DNA from 2 places in the Rhizobium brockwellii genome. Region 2 is predicted to be linked to the other one. Evidence: riboswitches for the same ligand, from Rfam matches in the RefSeq annotation. Region 2 holds a riboswitch; the other holds the start of a gene.
The links. A riboswitch is a leader RNA that binds a small molecule or an ion and turns the genes downstream of it on or off. The one in region 2 is predicted to bind S-adenosylmethionine.
Positions count from the first base shown of each region.

Region 1: linked by a shared signal. The riboswitch ahead of RLCC275e_RS00845 (O-succinylhomoserine sulfhydrylase) and the one ahead of metA (homoserine O-acetyltransferase MetA) in region 2 are both predicted to bind S-adenosylmethionine.

Region 1 covers NZ_CP053439.1:168,288-172,705, reverse strand. The annotation lists gene RLCC275e_RS00860 (DUF4274 domain-containing protein) at 1-584, opposite strand, end outside; tRNA gene RLCC275e_RS00855 (tRNA-Gly) at 1,046-1,119, opposite strand; gene RLCC275e_RS00850 (2'-deoxycytidine 5'-triphosphate deaminase) at 1,179-2,273, opposite strand; SAM riboswitch at 2,347-2,425, shown strand; gene RLCC275e_RS00845 (O-succinylhomoserine sulfhydrylase) at 2,466-3,650, shown strand; gene apaG (Co2+/Mg2+ efflux facilitator ApaG/CorD) at 3,973-4,365, shown strand.
Region 2 covers NZ_CP053439.1:4,298,191-4,302,608, reverse strand. The annotation lists gene RLCC275e_RS21090 (ABC transporter ATP-binding protein/permease) at 1-1,664, opposite strand, end outside; SAM riboswitch at 1,779-1,856, shown strand; gene metA (homoserine O-acetyltransferase MetA) at 1,904-2,827, shown strand; gene RLCC275e_RS21080 (aldose epimerase family protein) at 3,053-4,075, shown strand; gene RLCC275e_RS21075 (GntR family transcriptional regulator) at 4,239-4,418, shown strand, end outside.

The sequences.
Region 1 (4,418 bases), 710 kb from region 2:
ATCTTTCCTGGAGGCTGATCCGCCCCCATCGCTTCTGCTGGAATTAGTCCGGAACCTGTCCCGAGCCCGGCAAAGAGCTTTCTGAGCTCTTCCGATTTATCGGGATCTTCTTCATCCGAGATGCGAACTGCGCGATGCCCAAACGGCGGCACTAACGCCTCAGGTAAAGTCCAGGGAAGATTGGAAGCCTTATGGTCGTGCGCAAACTCTCGAAGCAGTTCGGCTTCTTCAAGTGTCGAGCTGTCCACCTCTTCGCCTTCTCGCGGCTCCTGCCCGCCATAAAAAATCTCCGACCGGCTATAAAAACCCGCATTGACGCGGTCTATCAGCCGCTGCACCGTCATGCTGTCTTCGCTCCTGTAGGCAGAATTTTCGAGAAGGTCGAAAGGTTCTGTCCGCCAGAAATAGCTTGCGGCAGTTGCCAGATCGCAGTCCGGCTGCGTCAGGATCCACTCGAACACATCTTCAGCGAAGTCGAAGTTCAGATCTTGCGCAATAGCATGACGAGCATCGGGGGACCGGCCGGTCAACCAATCTATCATGGCCCGCTGTTCAGCATCGTAACTTTCGAATTTGCCGTCCATCGTTCTTCCCCGGAATGACCGGGCGCATCCTTAAGCCGGCACGCTGCATCGGACAATGTGTTGCAACGCTTTCCCGTATCGTCGCCGATGCCGGCTACAAGGGCCGCAACGCTCGGCCTTTCCGCATGATTTCATCGACTAATAGCGCCGGCACGTGGAGGAAGCCTATATCATCTGGCCCGACAGGAGCGTGACCATCGCGCATCGTCGGTACAAGCAGATCCGGTTTTTCGGGGATTAGGTCTTGGTCGGCGTGTAAATCTCAACTGCCGAAGTGAGGTAGTGCCGAAGGTTTCCAACTCGTTCAAGCACAGCGAGTTGCAGCTTGCTTCTCCGAAAGTCGATGGGGACCAGCTTTCACCGGTCCCCAGCAAGTTCTGCCGGAAACATAAGAAAAACTGGAAAGCCTTGGCTTAACTGGGTCGCCAGCCGCCGTTATCTAATATCGATGGATGAATAGCTGGAGCGGGTGAAGGGAATCGAACCCTCGTATTCAGCTTGGGAAGCTGCTGCTCTACCATTGAGCTACACCCGCGATGAAGCGAGATTTCCAACAGATGTGGGCCGCTGTCAAGTCGCGGCGGTCGGGAAGGCTCAGATGCGGAAGTGCTTCGAGAGTTTGAGGCCCTGGGCCTGGTAGTTCGAGCCGAGACCGGAGCCGTAGAGGCTGGCGGGCTTTTCCTGCATATGTTCGTAGACGAGGCGGCCGACGATCTGGCCGTCTTCGAGGATGAAGGGCACCTCGTGGCTGCGCACTTCGAGCACGGCACGGCTGCCGCGCCCGCCGGCAGGCGCATGGCCGAAGCCCGGATCGAAGAAGCCGGCATAATGAACGCGGAATTCGCCGACCAGCGGATCGAACGGGGTCATCTCGGCTGCATAATCCGGCGGCACGTGCACGGCCTCGCGCGAGACGAGGATATAGAATTCGTCGGGATCGAGGATCAGCTCGTTGCGGCCGCGACTGTGGAGGGGCTCCCAGAAATCGAAGAGGTCGTGCTCGGCCTTCTTGTCGACGTCGACGACGGCAGTGTGATGTTTGCCGCGATAACCGATCAGGCCGTCCTTGTCTCCGGCGAGGTCGATCGACAGGGCAATGCCGCCGCCTGATACGTTCGGCAGCTTGCTGGCGACTAGCGTCTCGCTCTCGTGCAGCTTCAACAGTTCCGGCTCGCCGAGCAGGGCCTGGCCGACGCGGAAACGGATCTGCGACAGGCGTGAGCCGCGGCGCACGACGATCGGGAAGGTGCGCGGGCTGATTTCGAGATAGAGCGGGCCGGAATAGCCTGCCGGGATCTTGTCGAATTCCTGGGCGTAATCGGTGATGACGCGGGTAAAGATATCGAGGCGCCCGGTCGAGCTCTTCGGATTGGCCGAGGCCGACATGTCGACCGGCAGCGCTAAGCTCTCCATCAGCGGCACGATGTAGACGCAGCCGGTTTCGAGCACCGCGCCTTCGGACAGGTCGATCACGTGCAGGCTCAGCCGGTCGAGCTTGTCGGACACCAGATGCGAGGGGCCTGGCATGAAGCTGGCGCGCACGCGAAAAGCCTTGCCGCCCAAGCGCAGGTCGAGGCTTGCCGGCTGGATCTGGTCGCGGTCCAGCTCCCGCTCGGAGATCAGACGCCCCGTTTCGAACAGCGCGGAGATCGCGCGATCCGCCAGAATTCCCGTTTCGCGAGCCATCATGCCTCATCCATCATTTGCCGCCGACAAAACCAAACTCGGGGAATTGACGCAAGCAGCTAACAGCAGTATTGCAGAATTATCCCGTGGTGATTTGGCCGGTCGGCTTGCAGCCACGTTAAACAAGTGGCTAAAAAGACCGGGTTGAAACCGGTCTGCTTTTGCGACCGGTTTTTTTTATGTGAAGGTGATGGCATGAGCAAGACCTGGCGCCCGGCAACCCAACTCGTCCACGGTGGCACGCTGCGTTCGCAATATGGCGAGACGTCCGAGGCAATCTATCTCACCCAAGGTTTCGTCTACGAGACGTCGGAGGCGGCCGAAGCCCGCTTCAAGGGCGAGACGGAGGGCTTCATCTATGCCCGCTACGGCAGCCCCACCAACGACATGTTCGAAAAGCGCATGTGCATGCTCGAAGGCGCCGAAGACGCCCGCGCCACGGCTTCCGGCATGGCCGCCGTCACCGCGGCGATCCTCTGCCAGCTGAAATCAGGCGATCATATCGTCGCCGCGCGCGCCCTGTTCGGCTCCTGCCGCTGGGTCGTCGAGACGCTGGCGCCAAAATACGGCATCGACTGCACGCTGATCGACGGCCGGGATCTGGCGAACTGGGAAAAGGCGATCACGCCAAAGACCAAGGTGTTCTTCCTGGAAAGCCCGACCAATCCGACGCTCGAAGTAATCGATATCGCAGGCGTCGCCAAGCTCGCCAACCAGATCGGCGCCAAGGTCGTCGTCGACAATGTCTTCGCCACGCCGCTTTTCCAGAAGCCTTTGGAGCTCGGCGCCCATATCGTCGTTTATTCCGCCACCAAGCATATTGACGGCCAGGGCCGCTGCCTCGGCGGCGTCGTGCTTTCCGACAAGGAATGGATCGACGAGAACCTGCACGATTATTTTCGCCATACCGGCCCGGCCATGTCGCCGTTCAATGCTTGGACACTGTTGAAAGGCATCGAGACGCTGCCGCTGCGCGTGCGTCAGCAGACCGAGAATGCGGCAAAGATCGCCGATTTCCTGGCCGAGCAGGGCAAGGTCGCCAAGGTGATCTATCCCGGCCGCAAGGACCATCCGCAGGCCGATATCATCGCCAAGCAGATGACCGGCGGCTCGACGCTGGTCGCCTTCGAGCTGAAGGGCGGCAAGGATGCGGCCTTTGCGCTGCAGAACGCGCTCGATATCGTCAAGATCTCCAACAATCTCGGCGACAGCAAGAGCCTGATCACCCATCCGGCGACGACGACGCACAAGAACCTGACGGATGAGGCGCGCGCCGAACTCGGCATTTCTCCGGGCACGGTCCGCCTTTCGGCCGGGATCGAGGATACCGACGACCTGATCGAGGATTTCGCCAAGGCGCTTGCCAAGGTCTCGGCCTGATCGACAGTCATGACGGCCGGATCTCACGCGGGTTCGGCCGGATCTCATCAAAGCACGTCGCGATCTTTGCGCGACATGCTCGGGGTTCGGCCGTGCTGGACCTCACCAAGGTGAGGCCGGATCTCACCAAGGTGAGACCGGGGGGGGGGGGAACAAGTTTGCCCGCCGCGGCGTTCCGAAACGGAATTAACACTGACAATTAGGCTTAACGATCGAAAACCCTTCGGATCACAGCCATTTCAGCGATGATAATTGTTCCGTTTCTTGACGGACAGGGCCTCTTATAAGATACGGGTAAGATATCTTGACTAAGGTGCAAGGCATGTATCGCGCCCTCACAAGAGACATCGAAGTTGTCGTCGAACCGTTCTATCTGGAGGAGCAATCCGATCCGGACGATGACCGCTATGTCTGGGGTTATCGGATTGTAATCAGCAACAATTCCGGCATCGCCGTTCGGCTGGTCAATCGTTACTGGAACATCACCGACCAGAACGGCCAGGTTGACGAGGTCACCGGTCCCGGCGTCGTCGGCGAACAGCCGCGGCTCAGCCCTGGCGACACCTACGAATATTCCTCCGGCTGCCCGCTCGACACGCCCTCAGGACTGATGTTCGGTCATTACCAGATGGAAACGGACGAAGGCGAGATGTTCGATGTCGACATCCCCGCCTTCTCGCTGGATTCGCCTGGGCTGCTGCGCGTGCTTAACTGAGGTATGACGCCACAGGCGGTACGACACCTCGGCCCACGAGATCGCCGATACCG
Region 2 (4,418 bases):
AGCACTTCGTCGAAAATGATCCAGCGCGGGCGTACGAGAAGCAGCCGGGCAAATCCGATCGCTTTCTGCTGGTCGCCGTCGAGCATCTTGTCCCAGCGGGCGCGGGTATCGAGCCTTGCGATCAGCGAATGGAGACCAACCTTGTCGAGGGCCGCCTCGACGGCGGCTTTCTCGTAGGCTTCGGGACGTTCGGGAAAGGCCAGCGCCTCGCGCAGCGTGCCGCCAGGAACATAGGCAACCTGCGGAACGAAGAGCATGTCGTCGATTGGCGGCAGGCCTATCGTGCCGCTGCCGCACGGCCAGAGGCCGGCCATCGCCTGGAAGAGCAGCTTGCGGTTGACGCTGTGATCGCCGTTGATCATGATCTTTTCTCCGGCCTTGATCACGACATTGGTTTCACGCAGGCGGAAACCGCCGCATTCCTCGATGTCTTCGCCGACCTTGGCGACGATCACCACATCCTTCAACGTCAGCGTGTCGGGCGCGGTGTTTTCATAGGCGATGCTGTCCTTCAGGTCGAAGTCCTCCTCCATGTCGAGCAACGCCTGGCGGAAATCGGTGACGCGCATCAGCGTGGCGCGCCATTCGGCGATCGGGCCGAAATTGGAGACATACCAGCGCAGCGCCGTGTTGACCTGGTTGAAGGCACCGACCGACATCATCAACTGGCCGAGGGTGAGGCCGCCGGAGAAATAGGCGGGGGCGGCAACGATGATCGGGATGACGATCACCAGCCAGCCATAGCCGGCCGAAACCCAGGTGAGATTGGTATTGGCCATGGCAAGCCGCTTGACGACTGTCAGGACCGAGCTGATATCGGCGTTGATGCGCCGGCGTTCGTTCTCCTCGCCGCGGGCAACGGTGATCGCCGGCATGTTCTCATTGGCATGCATCAGCGTGAAGCGAAGCTCGGCCTCTTTCGAAAAACGATCGGCATTGAGCTTCACCAGCTTGCGGCCGACGACCTGGCTCAGCACCGAGGCGGAAGCGGCATAGAAAATCGCCGCCCAGACCATGTAGCCCGGAATGGAGAAGCTATGGCCGCTGATGCGGAAGATGAAGCCGCTCGAAAGCTCCCAGAGCACGCCGATGAAGCTCACCAGAAGAATGGTCGATTGCAGCAGGCCGAGAACCAGCCCTGTCGTGCTTTCGGCAAGGTTGCGGGAATCCTCGTGCAGACGCTGGTCCGGATTGACGCCGATCAGGCCGCTGGAGGCAAGCCGCAGCGCCCGCTTGCGCTTCAGCCACTGGTCAACAAGATCGCGTGACAAGCCTTCGCGCATATAGAGCGCCGTCATCTGGTTCAGCCAGGCCTGCAGCACGTTGAGCAGCAGCAGTGTGCCGGCGATCATCGCGAAGATTTCGAGTTGGTGGAAGAATTCGCCGAGGTCGCGGCGCTCCAGAGAGTCGTAGAAGGGCGCATTCCACTCGTTCAAAATCACCTGGCCGTAGGATGTCGCCAGGATAACGAGGATCAGCACGGTCGCCAGAAACAGCACCCTGCCACGCACTTCCGAATTCCAGAATGCTGAGAACATGACGCCGAGGCGATATGTCAGGCTGAAATCATACCCTACCCTATCCTGCCTTACGATGCCCGGCCTCCCCTCGATTTTATCTGCCATTACGCTTTTCCAAATCGCCCATACCCTTATAAATAACATGGTGGCGTTACGGGTCTATCAACAGATTCTATCAGTCATTAAAGTGTGATGATGCTTGCATGGGTCTCTCCTGCATGCATTCGCCAGTTGATTCGCAATCAGACTGGGTCTAATTAAGGCCTCCGTGGTGATTTGGCCGGCCGGCTTGCAGCCACGTTAAAAAAGTCGCTAAAGGGCCGCGTGCGGACCGGTAGCGATTTTTGTCGCCGCCGGTTTTTGTTTTTGATCGAGTGACCGCAATGCCCATCAAGATCCCCGATACGCTGCCCGCCTTCGAAACCCTGGTTCAGGAGGGTGTGCGGGTGATGACCGAGACGTTGGCGATCCGTCAGGATATCCGACCGTTGCAGATCGGGCTGCTCAACCTCATGCCGAACAAGATCAAGACCGAGCTGCAGATGGCCCGCCTCGTCGGCGCCTCGCCGCTGCAGGTGGAACTGTCGCTCATTCGCATCGGCGGCCACAAGGCGAAGAACACGTCCGAGGATCATCTGCTTGCCTTCTACCAGACCTGGGAGGAGGTAAAGCACCGCAAGTTCGACGGCTTCATCATCACCGGGGCGCCGATCGAGCTTTTGCCCTATGAGGACGTCACTTATTGGCCGGAGATGCAGGAGATTCTCGACTGGACAGAAACGAACGTCCATTCGACGATGAACGTCTGCTGGGGCGCGATGGCGGCGATCTATCATTTTCACGGCGTTCCGAAATACGAGCTGAAAGAGAAGGCCTTCGGCGTCTACCGCCACCGGAACCTGAAGCCTTCCTCGATCTATCTCAACGGCTTTTCCGACAATTTCGAAGTGCCGGTGTCGCGCTGGACCGAAGTGCGCCGCGCCGATATCGAGAAATCCGAAAGCCTGGAGATCCTGATGGAATCAGCCGAAATGGGCGTCTGCCTCGTGCACGAGAAGAGAGGCCGGCGGCTCTACATGTTCAACCATGTCGAATATGATTCCACCTCGCTTTCCGACGAGTATTTCCGCGACGTCAATACCGGCGTGCCGATCAAGATGCCGCACAATTACTTCCCGCATAACGATCCGGCGCTTGCGCCGCAGAACCGCTGGCGCAGCCATGCGCATCTCTTGTTCGGCAACTGGATCAACGAAATCTACCAGACGACGCCCTTTGATGTGGAAGAGATCGGCACGGACCTCTGACCGTTGCCGATCGCGCCGCGAGCTGGTGCCGCTGCATCACCGCTGCGGCATTTCTTTCCGATCGGCCGGTTGCGGATTGAAACAAATGCGGGCAGGTTCCTGTCCTGAACCCTACCACACCGCGCGTCTTCATCGGACGTGCAAGGCACACTTTGAATCGCTGCAAATTCCTCAAATCGATTCCGAATTGAGGAATTTGCAGCAGGGATAGAATGGACGGTCGATATGTCGGATAAGTTGGAGCGGGACGTTTTCGGGCAGACGAAGGCGGGTGAGACCGTCTATCGCGTCGAGATCAAGGGCGGCGGGCTGACGGCCAAGATCATAAGCTGGGGCGCGGTCATCCAGGATCTGCGTCTCGAGGGCCATGACGCGCCGCTGCAGCTCGGCTTTGATGATTTCGATAGCTATCCCCTCTATTCATCCTATTTCGGCGCGACACCGGGCCGCTGCGCCAACCGCGTCGGCGGCGGCAGGTTTACGCTTGACGACAAGGACTATCAGCTCGAACTGAATGAAAACGGCGTGACGCATCTGCATGGCGGCAGCGACAATATCGCCAAACGCAACTGGACGATCGTCGAGCATGACGTCGACCGCGTGGTGCTGAAGATCGTCGATCCCGATGGCCGCGCCGGCTATCCCGGCAATTGCACCATCCAGGCGACTTTCTGGGTGCATGGCAACGGTGAACTGTCGATCACCTATGAATCGACCAGCGACCAGCCGACGCTCGCCAGTGTCTGCCAGCACGCCTATTTCAATCTCGACGGTCGCGAAGATGCGCTTGGCCACGATATCATGATTGCCGCCGATCATTATCTGCCGACCGATGAGAAGCAGGTGCCGACCGGCGAGACCCGTTCCGTCGAGGGCACCGAATTCGATTTCCGGGAGATGGCGCCGATGAAGCGTTTCGTCGGCAGCGAACAGATGTTCTACGACCATAATTTCTGCCTGTCGGGCGAGCGCACCGCCAAGCGGAGTGTCGCGCTCGCCCGCAGCCTGTATTCGGGTGTGTCGCTGGAAGTGCGCAGCACCGAGCCAGGCGTCCAGTTCTATGCGGGCTTCAAGCTCGATACTGGGGCTCCCGGCATCGGCGGGCGCAAATACGGTCCATTCGCCGGCTTCTGCCTGGAGACACAGGTCTGGCCGGATGCGATCAATCACCAAGGTTTTCCGAATGCGGTTCTGCGCCCCGGCGAAGTGCTGCGCCAGGAGACGGATTATATCTTCACCAAGAACTGAGCATCCTCCAGCGCCGCGCGTTTCTAAACGCGCGGCGCTGTCGACGCACGACTGTCAAATTTGATCGCTATGAAACCCTCGACGGCCCGCCGACGAGGGTTTTTTCTTTCGGCACTCGATTCTGTCTTGCCGATTGGTTCTATATAGGTTCTATTATGTGCCTATGGATAGAACCAGTCTGATAGTGGAACTAAACAGCCGCGGCCTGCGCGACGAGGCACTGACCGGGCCGCTCTACAAGCGGCTGGCGCAGACGCTGACCGGCCTCATTCAGGAAGGGTTGCTGAAGCCCGGCACCGCACTCCCGGGCGAGCGCGACCTTGCCGAGGCTCTGAAGCTCGGC